DNA from 2 places in the Geodermatophilus sp. URMC 65 genome. Region 1 is predicted to be linked to the other one. Evidence: riboswitches for the same ligand, from Rfam matches in the RefSeq annotation. Region 1 holds a riboswitch; the other holds the start of a gene.
What was found. A riboswitch is a leader RNA that binds a small molecule or an ion and turns the genes downstream of it on or off. The one in region 1 is predicted to bind thiamine pyrophosphate.
Positions count from the first base shown of each region.

Region 2: another riboswitch for thiamine pyrophosphate. It lies ahead of thiM (hydroxyethylthiazole kinase); the one in region 1 lies ahead of ACWIX7_RS12450 (purine-cytosine permease family protein).

Region 1 is NZ_CP199954.1:2,549,911-2,555,257, reverse strand. Features, by position in the region: gene thiO (glycine oxidase ThiO) at 1-919, opposite strand, end outside; gene ACWIX7_RS12450 (purine-cytosine permease family protein) at 916-2,262, opposite strand; TPP riboswitch at 2,252-2,364, opposite strand; gene ACWIX7_RS12445 (thiaminase II/PqqC family protein) at 2,433-3,032, shown strand; gene ACWIX7_RS12440 (TenA family protein) at 3,052-3,681, shown strand; gene ACWIX7_RS12435 (hypothetical protein) at 3,809-3,979, shown strand; gene ACWIX7_RS12430 (hypothetical protein) at 4,031-4,153, opposite strand; gene ACWIX7_RS12425 (hypothetical protein) at 4,443-4,682, opposite strand; gene ACWIX7_RS12420 (Nramp family divalent metal transporter) at 4,790-5,347, opposite strand, start outside.
Region 2 is NZ_CP199954.1:2,727,749-2,733,095, forward strand. Features, by position in the region: gene ACWIX7_RS13245 (NfeD family protein) at 242-721, shown strand; gene thiD (bifunctional hydroxymethylpyrimidine kinase/phosphomethylpyrimidine kinase) at 791-1,669, opposite strand; gene thiE (thiamine phosphate synthase) at 1,666-2,340, opposite strand; gene thiM (hydroxyethylthiazole kinase) at 2,414-3,202, opposite strand; TPP riboswitch at 3,196-3,291, opposite strand; gene ACWIX7_RS13265 (TSUP family transporter) at 3,372-4,106, shown strand; gene ACWIX7_RS13270 (helicase) at 4,237-5,347, opposite strand, start outside.

The sequences.
Region 1 (5,347 bases):
GCCACCGGGCCAGCGTCTCGACCAGTTCCAGCTCGCTGATCCCGGGGACGACGTCGATCGCGTCGTGCAGCAGGTCGTGCACCCCGCCCGCGGTGACGGTCGGGTCGAAACCGCGGTCCTCGGTCGTCGCGCCGACGATGAGCCGGTCGCCCGCGTAGGGCACCAGGTAGACGGGCCGCCCGCGGACCAGCGCGCGCACTGTGCCCTCGAGCAGGTCGCTCGCGCCGGCCAGCCGCAGGATCTGGCCCTTCACCGGGCGCACCGGCAGCGGCGGGACCCCGGGCAGGCGGCCGCTGTGCGCGCCGAGCGCGAGGACGACGGTGCTGGCCGACACCGTGCCGCCGTCCGCCGTCTCCAGGCCCACCGCCCGCCCCCCGACGACGCGCAGCTCGGTGACCCGGTCGCGCACCAGGCGCACTCCGGCGTCCAGCGCGGCGACCAGCAGCGCGGCGTGCAGGGCCCGGCCGTCGACGGAGTGGTCGCCGGCGACGAGCAGCCCGCCGCGCACCCGCGGCGTGAGCGATGGCTCGCGGCGGCGGGCCTCCCGGGGGGTGAGCCGCTCGGCGTCCAGGCCCAGCTCCCGCTGGAAGGCGTGCAGTGCGGCGAGCTCGCGGACGTCGTCCTCGTCGAAGCCGACGACGAGCGTGCCGGCCGTGCGCAGCCCGACCGGGGTGCTGCTGGCCCGCTCGACCTCCGCGGCGAAGGCCGGCCACCGCTCGACCGAGGCCAGGCCCAGCCGCAGCAGCGCCTCCTCGCGGTAGCCGGCCTCGGTGACCGGGGCGAGCATCCCGGCGGCGGCGGCCGACGCGCCGGTGCCGGGGGAGTCGTCGACGAGGGTGACCGAGAGCCCACGCCGGGCCGCCTGCCAGGCCGTGGCCAGCCCGATGAGCCCCCCGCCGGCGACCGCGACGTCGCTCATGCCGGCAGTCTCCGCCGGCGCAGCCACCCCGGCAGGCAGACCAGCGCGGTGAGCAGCACCGCGACACCCAGGCCCACCAGCGACGCCGACCAGCCGTTGGCCGGGTCGATGCCGAGGTCGGCCTGGCGGGCGGTCCACCACGCCGTCCAGCCGGCGCCCGAGCCGGAGAGGTGGGTCGGCAGCGTGAGTTGGTAGGCCAGGAAGCCGGCGAGCCACGGCAGCAGGAGCAGCGGCCGGGCCGGGGCGGTGGCGGAGGTGTCCCAGGCGCCGCGCGGGGTGGTGGAGTAGGCGACGGCGAAGACCCCGACCAGCGGGACGAACACCGCGCCGATGAGGAAGAGGAACGGCTCGTAGGCGGCGATGTCGAAGGTCAGCGCCAGCAGCGTCGCGACGGTGCCGACGGCCACGGCGAGCAGCCGGCGGTCGGCGCGGACGACGAGGTTCTGCGTCGACACCGCGGTCGAGTAGACGTTGGCGAAGGCCTCGTCGAGCTCCACGGCGACCAGCACGAGCACCGCCACCGCCCCGAGCGGGACGGCGAGCAGGGCGTCGATGACGTCGAGCCCGGAGCTGCCGTAGGCGGCCAGCGCGAGGACGCCGAGGGTGAACATCGCGACGGTGGCCAGGCCGTAGCCGAGCGAGGCCCCGGTGAACGCCGCCCGGCCGCTGCGCACGTGCCGGGTGTAGTCGGCGACCAGCGGGAACCAGGAGATCGGCAGGGCGATGACGATGTCGGCCGCCGTCCAGAACGACGTCGCGGCACCGTTCGTCAGCGGCGGCAGCGGCTCGGCGAGCACCTCGACGAAGAGGTAGACCACCGCGGCCAGCGCCGCCCACACGGCGTAGCGGGCCAGCACACGGGCCACGCCCAGCGGGCGCAGCGCCATCGCGGTGGCCAGCACGCCGGCGACCAGCACGAACGGCCAGCGCGGCGCGTCGAGCACCCGCGACGCGGCCTCGGCGATGATGACGATCTCGAAGGTCGCCCAGCCGACGCACTGCACGAGGTTGAGCGCGGTGGGCAGCGCGGAGGCGCGGCGGCCCAGCAGCCCGCGCAGCAGCACCATCGTCGGCACCCGCTCCCGCGCGCCGGCCGCGGCGGCCAGCCCGAGGAGGACGGCGCCGATCGCGGCGCCGACGACGATCGCGCCGAGCGTCGTCGACAGCGGCCGGCCCGGGAGGACGACGAACACCGCGGCGACCGGCAGCAGCAGGCTGATCCCGAGGTTGGCCCACAGGCCGAAGGAGTCGCGCAGGCCCAGCGTGGGAGCGGGGGCCTGGTCGAGGGTCAGGGGCGCATCCGCGGTGGGCGCGCTGGTGCGGACGTCGTCCGACGTGCTCATGGTCGCTCCCTACGCCGGCATTACCCGGTCAGGTTCCAGCGGTCGGCGACGCGTCGAGTCGCCCTCTCAGCCCGTTCCGCCCGAGCTCCCGCACATGGCTGTCCTCACCATAGGCCCGCCCTGCAGCGCACGCTGCGGTCTGCCCGACCAGGCCGCGTACGGTCGCCGCCGTGCCGGTCGCCGACCTCCTGTCCCGCCACCCCGACGCCTGGCGGGGAGCGACCCGCTACCCGTTCCTCGACGCCGTGCGCGACGGGACGGTCCCGGTCGCCGCCTTCGACACCTGGCTGGTGCAGGACGCCCGCTTCGTCGCCGACCTGCTGCGCTTCCAGGCCCGGCTGCTGGCGCGCGTGCCCCGACCGGCGCAGGCCGTCCTCGCCGGCGGGCTGGTGGCGCTGGTCGACGAGCTGGCCTGGTTCGAGGAGCAGGCCGCCGTCCGCGGGCTGGACCTCGGCACGCCCGCGCTGCCGGCCACCGCCGCCTACGCGGAGTTGCTCGAGCGGCTCGACGCCGCCGACGTCGGGACGGCCCTGACCGCGCTGTGGACGATCGAGCGCACCTACCTCGACGCCTGGTCGGGGGCGTCGCCAGGGGCGCCGGAGTACGGCCCCTTCGTCGAGCACTGGACGCAGCCCGGGTTCGCTGACTACGTGGCCGGCCTGGAGGCGGCGGCGGACGGCGTCCCCGCGCCCGACGCGGACGCGGTGTTCACCGAGGTGGTCGCGGCCGAGACCGCCTTCTGGGCGATGGCGCAGGACTCGGCGCGATGAGCATGGCGATGGAGACGGCGTGAGCCTCGCCGCCGACCTCTGGGCGGCCAACGCCGACCTTGCCGCGGAGGCCCTGGCGCACCCGTTCGTCGCGGGCATCGGCGACGGCACGCTGCCCCGTGAGCGCTTCGCCGGCTACGTCGCCCAGGACGCGTTCTTCCTCGAGTCCTTCGCCCGCGCCTACGCGCTCGGCGTCGCGCACAGCCCCGACCGGGCGACCCTCGATGCCTTCGCCGACCTGCTGGCCGGTGTCCGCGAGGAGCTGCGCCTGCACGCCGGTTACGCCGCCCGCTGGGGCATCGACCTCGCCGGCGTCGAGCCGCTGCCGGCGACCACCGCCTACACCGACTTCCTGCTGGCGACGGCGTCCCTCGGCGGGGTCGGCGCCACCTGCGCGGCGATGACCCCGTGCATGCGGCTCTACGCGTACCTGGGCCGGTCGCTGTCGGCCGAGCGCGCCGGGGACTACGCCGAGTGGGTCACCACCTACGCCGACCCGGGCTTCGAGGAGCTCGCCGCCGGCTTGGAGCGGCTGCTCGACCGGCACGCCTCCGACGTCCCCGCCGTCCGGACGGCGTACCGGCGGGCGATGCGGCTGGAGGTCGGCTTCTTCGACGCCGCCTGGCACGTTTCACGGGAAACGCCATGATCGCTGCGCTCTCGTGGCGATCCCGGGCTGATGGCCACGAGTTCGCGGGTGTCGGTGAGCCGCGGTGCCCGGGGCCGGGCCGCGGTCATCCCCGCGAACAGGCGCGGACGGGTGGTTGACTCGCCGCATGGTCGCGCCGATCCCTGAGCCGGACCCGAGCATCGATCCGACCGAGCCGGTGCCGGACGACCCCGGCGAGCTGCTCCCCGACGCGCCCGAGCCCCTCCCGCCCCCGCCGATCGAGTCGACCCCCGACGACCCCGGCGGCGACCCGGGTGGCGTGCCCGAACCCGCCTGACGTTCCCGCGGGAATGTCGACGGACGGCGGAACCCGGCAGCGCCACTGTGATCACAGGACGGTGAGGTGGTCCTCCGTCGCACCGTGCACCGTGGTGAGGGAGAGTGACCGGTCGAAGGTCACGAACCGCCCGCCGTGCGCCACCGCCAGTCCGAGGAGGTAGGCGTCGGTCACCTGACGGGAGCCGTGCAGGCGTGCAGGCGTGAGCGGTCGACGACCCGTGGGTCCAGGAGACCCACGTCGCAGGGCCAGAACTCGTGGTGGCGGCCCCCTGGGCCGCCGCGAGCAGCTCGACCGCCCGCGCCGGGGAGATCGGGCTCGGGTGGCGCGGCTGGCTGATGACCCGTACGAAACCGTTCTCGGTCATCAGGCAGGACGTCCAACCACTTGCCTGCCCGCTCGTGATCGACGTCGTCGCTGTCCAGCAGGGCGCGGAGGACGTTCACATCGAGGAGGGCTCGCCTCACTCTCCCTCGTCCTCACGCAGCCGGTCGATGAGAGCGTTCGACACCGCGGGACCACGGCGGGGGAGAGGGGTGAACCCGTGCCGAGCGGTCGTGGATCCGGCCGGCGTGCGGTGTGCGCCGGTCAGGGCCTGGCGGGCGAGGTCGGAGAGGACCTCTCCGGCGGTCCGCCGTTCTCGCCGGGCTCGTTCGCGGACGGCCAGCAGGACGTCGTCGTCGATGCTCAAGGTGGTGCGCACGCATCTGATGCTGGTGCATCACGCTGGTACTCGTCTCGGATGCCCGGGTCCGGTGGTCCCGTCCCGAACCCGGCCCTGAACTCGCCGAGGGAGGCAGGAGTCCTTCCTCAGCCGAGCACGAAGCCCAGCAGCAGGTGGCCGTTGAGGCCGATGATCAGCGCGGCGACCACCGCACCGGCGACGGTGGTGACCCGCCGGTTCACCCAGCCGCCCATCAGATCGCGCCGGCTGGTCAGCCACAGCAGCGGCACCAGAGCGAACGGGATGCCGAACGAGAGCACCACCTGTGACCAGACCAGCGCGGTCGTCGGGTCGCCGCCGAGCAGCAGCACCAGCAGTGCCGGCGCGAGGGTGATCAGCCGGCGGGCGAGCACCGGGATGTGCCGGCGAAGGAACCCGGCCATGACCACCTGGCCGGCGTGCGTGCCGACCGAGGAGGAGGCGAACCCCGAGGCCAGCAGCGCCAGCGCGAAGGCCAGCGAGGCCCCGGCTCCGAGCTGGTCGCCGAGCCCGGCGTGCACACCCTCCAGCGAGCCGGCGTCGTCCCCGCCGGTGAAGAGCTGCGCCGCGATGACCAGCATCGCCGCGTTGACCAGCCCGGCCAGGCCCATGGCCAGCAGCACGTCGAGCCGCTGGGCCCGCAGCAGCCGGCGCCGTCCCTCCCA
Region 2 (5,347 bases), 180 kb from region 1:
CGGCCCGCTCCATGGTCGCCCGTCCTCCCCAGGGGTGAGGACGGACGCACCGGTACAGCAATCGGTTGATCTTGAGCCGTCGCGGCTGCGCGGGTGCGTCGCCGGACACCGACGGGGAGGACAGCGTGGAGGCGGTCTTCCTCGTCGTGGGCGCGCTGGGCTCGAGCGTCCTGCTGCTGTCGCTGGTGGTCGGCGAGGTCGGCGACCTCGCGACGCCGACGGCCCTTTCTCCGTCCCGGCGGTGGCCGCGCTGCTCGGCGGGGTGGGCTTCGGCGGGGCCGCCGCGGCCACGCTGCTGCCCGAGACGCTCCCGGACGCCGGACGCGCGCTGCTCGCCCTGGTCGCCGGGCTGCTCCTCGCCGTCCCGCTGGCCTGGGCCGCGGTGCGGCTGTCCCGCGGGCTGCGCGACATGCCGACCGCCGAGACCCTGACCCGCTCCCACCTGGCGGGAACCCAGGGCGTCGTGGTCTCCGCGATCCCCAGCCCCAGCCCCGGCTACGGCGAGGTGCGGCTGACCGTCGCCGGGCAGTCCCTGAAGTTCGCGGCCCGCAGCGACGTCCCGCTGCGCGCCGGCACGCCCGTGTACGTCGTCGAGGCGCTCAGCGAGACCGCCGTCCACGTGGTCTCCACCGCGCCCGAGCTCGGTGGCGCGGCGCCCACCACGGACGGCGCCACCCGCGTCCCGATCAGGACGGCCGACGGGGAAGAGCCCACCCGCTGAACCCTGTCCACCGTGATCTTCGGCGTCTGGGTGCCCGACACGCCGACGCGGGCAGCCAGATGACGATGATCAACGCGGGAGTGGCGCCCAGATGCCGGCGAAGTGGTGCACCGGGCCGTGGCCGGAGCCGATGCCCAGGCCCTCCCCCGCCTCCAGCGCGCGGTGCAGGTAGTCGCGGGCGGGGTCGACCAGCCGGGACCAGTCGTCGGTGCGCTGGCGGGCGGCCAGGGCGGCGAGCGCCGAGGACAGCGTGCAGCCGGTGCCGTGCGTCGAGGTGGTGTCGACCCGCGGCCGCCGGGTGACCGTGACGCCGTCCGCGGTGGCCAGCACGTCGACGCTGTCGTCCCCACCCAGGTGGCCGCCCTTGAGCAGCACCGCGCGCGGGCCGAGCCCGAGCAGCGCGGTGGCCTGGCCGGGCAGCTGGTCGACGTCGGTGGCCGGGGACACGTCGAGCAGGACGGCGGCCTCCGGCACGTTCGGCGTGACCAGGTCGGCGAGGGGCAGCAGGTCGGTGCGGACGGCGTCGATCGCGGCGTCGTCGATGAGCCGGTCGCCGCTGGTCGCGACCATCACCGGGTCGCACACGACCGGGCCGCCCGGGCGGTCGGCCAGCCCCGCGGCGACGGCGCGCACCACGCCGGCGGTGCCGAGCATGCCGAGCTTGGTGGCGTGCACCTCGACGTCGGCGAACAGCGTCGCCAGCTGCTCGGCGACGAACTCCGGCGGGACGCCGTGCACGCCGGTGACGCCGCGGGTGTTCTGGGCGGTCAGCGCGGTGAGCACCGCCGTCCCGTAGACCCCCAGCGCGCTGAAGGTCTTGAGGTCGGCCTGGATGCCGGCGCCGCCGCTGGGGTCGCTGCCGGCGACGGTGAGCGCGACCGCGACGCCGCTCGGGCCTCCTGGTTCGCTCCCGCCCTGCGGAGCCGGCGAGGCGGCAGAGCCGCTCACCGGACCACCTGCGCGAGCCGGCCCCGGTCGATGGCCGAGCGGAGCGCGCGGGCGGCGGCGTCCGGATCGGGTGCCGCGCAGAGCGCGGAGACGACGCACACGCCGTCCACCCCGGTCGCGGCCACCTCGGCGGCCCGGTCGACGTCGATGCCGCCGATCGCGACGGTGGCGAACCCGGCGGCGCGGGCCGCCTCGGCCAGCCCGCGGACGCCGTCCGGGCCCAGGGCGCTGCCGGCGTCGGGCTTGGTGGGCGTCGTCCACACCGGGCCGATGCCGACCAGGTCGACGGTCCCCGCCGGCAGCGCGCGGGCGACGTCCAGCTCGGCGACGGAGGAGACGCTGAACCCGAGCAGCCGGTCGGGCCCGAGCAGGGTGCGCACCTCGGCCGGGGGCAGGTCGTCCTGGCCGACGTGCACGCCGTGCACGCCGGCGAGCAGCGCGACGTCGACGGCGTCGTTGACCCAGAGGACGACGTCCGGCCGGTCGGCCAGCGCCGCCTGCACCGCGCGGGTGAGCGCGAGCAGCTCGCGGCGGGAGGCGGTCTTGTCCCGGACCTGGACGGTGGTGACGCCGCCGGCGACCGCCGCGCGGACCACGTCGGCCACCGGCCGCGGGGCGGACAGCGCGGTGTCGGTGACCAGGTAGAGGGTCGGGTCGAAGCCGCGGCTCACGGGACCTCCTCGCCGGCGCTGGTCGCTCTCGTGACCCAGGCTGCTGTGCCCCTGCACGACCTCGCGAGCTCGGTCACGAGACGTCCGCCGCGGCCAGGGCCTCGCCGTCGACGGCGTCCAGCGCGTCGAGCCAGGCGGGTGCGAAGGTGCCCGGGCCGTGCGCCACCTGCGCGGCCCGCTCGGCGGCGACGGCGACGTGCGCGTGCGCGGCCACGGTCCCGGCCAGCGCGTCGCCGGTGGCCGCGACGTAGGCGGCGACGAGGGCGCCCAGCGCGCAGCCGGCGCCGGTGGTGCGGGTCAGCAGCGCCGATCCCCCGCCGACGCGGACGGTACGCCGTCCGTCGGTGACCAGGTCGACCTCGCCGCTGACCGCGACGACCCCACCGGTGCGCGCCGCGAGCTCGGCAGCCGCCTTGGCCGCGTCGTCGGTGCTGTCGGTGCTGTCCACGCCGCGACCGCCGCCACCCGCGCCGGTCAGCGCCATGACCTCCGAGGCGTTGCCGCGGACGACGGTGGGCCCCAGTCCGACCAGCTCGGTGGCCAGCCGGGTGCGGTAGACCAGGCCGCCGACGGCGACGGGGTCCAGGACCCACGGCGTCCCGGCGGCGCCGGCCGAATGGGCCGCCAGCCGCATCGCCTCGGCGGTGCGGGCGTGCACGGTGCCCACGTTGACCAGCACGGCGGAGGCGACGGCGGCGAAGTCGCCGGCCTCCTCCGGGGCGTCCACCATCGCCGGGGCGGCGCCCGCGGCGAGCAGGGCGTTGGCGGTGATCGTCTGGACGACGGTGTTGGTCAGGCAGTGCACCAGAGGGGTGCGTGCGCGCAGCGCCGCGCGGGCGGCGCGCAGGTCGACGGCCGGCATGCCGGTGACATCCCTTCGCCAGTGCGAACTGGAGCAGGTTCGACGGGTGTGCTCTCAGTCCCCGGTCGGGGACACCCCGTGCCACGTGCGCCTCCGAACGTAACACCGCTCCGCCGTGGTGCTCCCGCCGCGCGGAGCAGCAGCCGGGGCCTGCGACAGGATGGCCGGCGTGCTGCTCGCCTGCCTCGCCGTCCTGGTGGGCGCGACCGTGCAGTCCGCCGCCGGGTTCGGGCTGGCGCTCATCGCCGGACCCGCTCTCGTGGCCGTGCTCGCCCCCACGGAGGCGGTGACCACGCTGATCGTGCTGGCCACGACCACGACCCTGCTCCTGCTGCTGGTGCGCCGCGGGTCGCGGCCGGCCATCCGGTGGGCCGACGTCCGCGTGGTGGTCCTCGCCGCCGTCCCCGGGGTCCTGGCCGGCGTGCTGGTGCTCGCCGTGGTCAGCAAGCCGGCGCTGCAGTTGGCGGTGGGCGTGGGCGTGCTCGCGGCCGTGGCGCTGCAGGTCCTGCGGCGCCCGGTCCCCGGCCAGCCGAGCCCGTCCCGGTGGGCCACGCTCGGCGTGGGACTCCTCGCCGGCGTCCTCACCACCACGACCAGCACCAACGGGCCGCCGCTGGTGCTCTGGCTCGAGCGGCGGCACGTGCCCCCGGCGGAGATGCGCGACACCCTCGCGGCGCTGTTCCTCGCCCTCAACCTGCTCGGCGCCGCGGCGCTCACCGCGTCGGGGCGGGTCGGGCAGGCCTTCCGGCCGGAGGTCGTGCTGGTGCTGCTGGTAGCGGCCGTCATCGGCCACGCGGCGGGCCGCCGGCTGTTCCACCTGCTGGACGTCCGCCGGTTCCGGGTGGCCGGGCTGACGCTGTCGGCGCTGGCCGGGGTGGCCAGCATCGTCGCGGCGCTGGGCTGAGGTCGCCGTCCGGGGGGCGGCTCCTCCCTCCCCCTCCGGTGTTGATCATGGGGTCGTTGCTCGACGGCGTGCCAGAAGGCGGCGTGTCGTCCGACGACAACCCCGTGATCGACGCGAGCCGGAGGTGGTCTCAGGCGTCGGTGAGCGCGACCGGCGGCAGCCAGTCGGCGTCCAGCAGCTCGGCGATCTCCTGCAGCGCCGAGGTGTCCGCCCCGGCGGTGGAGCCGCTGACCGCCAGCCGCTCCACCATCACCCGGGCCACCTGCTCCTCCACGGTGTCCTCGGCGAAGGCCACCCGCCACGGGGAGACCTGGCCGTCGCGGTGCGTGCGACCGGTGACCTGGCGGGCCTGGATGCCGGAGAAGCGCGGCTGGTGGAACAACCCGACCCGCGGCGTGGTCGACGCCGTGCGCCCCGACGGCGGTAGCTCGCCGGCGTGCAGGCTGATCGAGGCGGTCACGGTGAACACGCACACCGGCGCCTCGCCCGTCTGGAACCGCAGCCGCTCGGCCTCGACGTCGAACCGATCGCGGCCGTAGATGGCGGCCACGCCGATGCCCGCGTCGAGCAGCGCCTCGCGGATCGGGTCGGCCGCCGTCTCGACGAACTCCACCGACACCGCGACCTGCCGCTCGGCCTCCACCTGGGCCTTGATCCAGTCGACGGTGGCCTGCGCGCGGATCAGCCCGGCCTTCTGCCGGAAGCGCAGCAGCGCGGCGCGCCCGCGCGCGGTCTGGCGGGCCTTCCGGGCCAGCTGCATCTCGGCGCGGAACTCCTGCCACCCGGACTCGTAGGCGGCCTGCTCCGCCGGCGTCAGGGCGACCGGCGTCCCGGTGACCGACACCGGCCCCCAGGGCGCCGGCCGGTGCAGCGTCGCGGGCGGCTCGCCGTCGGCCAGCCAGCCCTGCAGCCGGGCGAGGTCGGCGCGGCGGGCGTCGGCGTCCTCGGTCCACGCCCACCCGTAGCGGCTGCGTTCCACGTGGAACCCGTGCTCGGCGAGCTTCGCCGGCAGGTCGGCCCAGGCGCGCAGCGGCTCGCCGTGGCGCCGGGCGAACTGGGGGGCGAGGTAGGGCAGCTCCAGCGGCGTGTGCGCCGGGGTGGCGGTGGCGGCGATGACGAAGGGCACGTCCGTCGCCCGCCCGGCGCCGGAGACACCCTTCCAGTGCTTCCACCGCTGCGTCGTCGTGTGCCGGACCATGTGCGCCTCGTCGGCGATGACGACGTCGAAGCGCAGCTTCGCG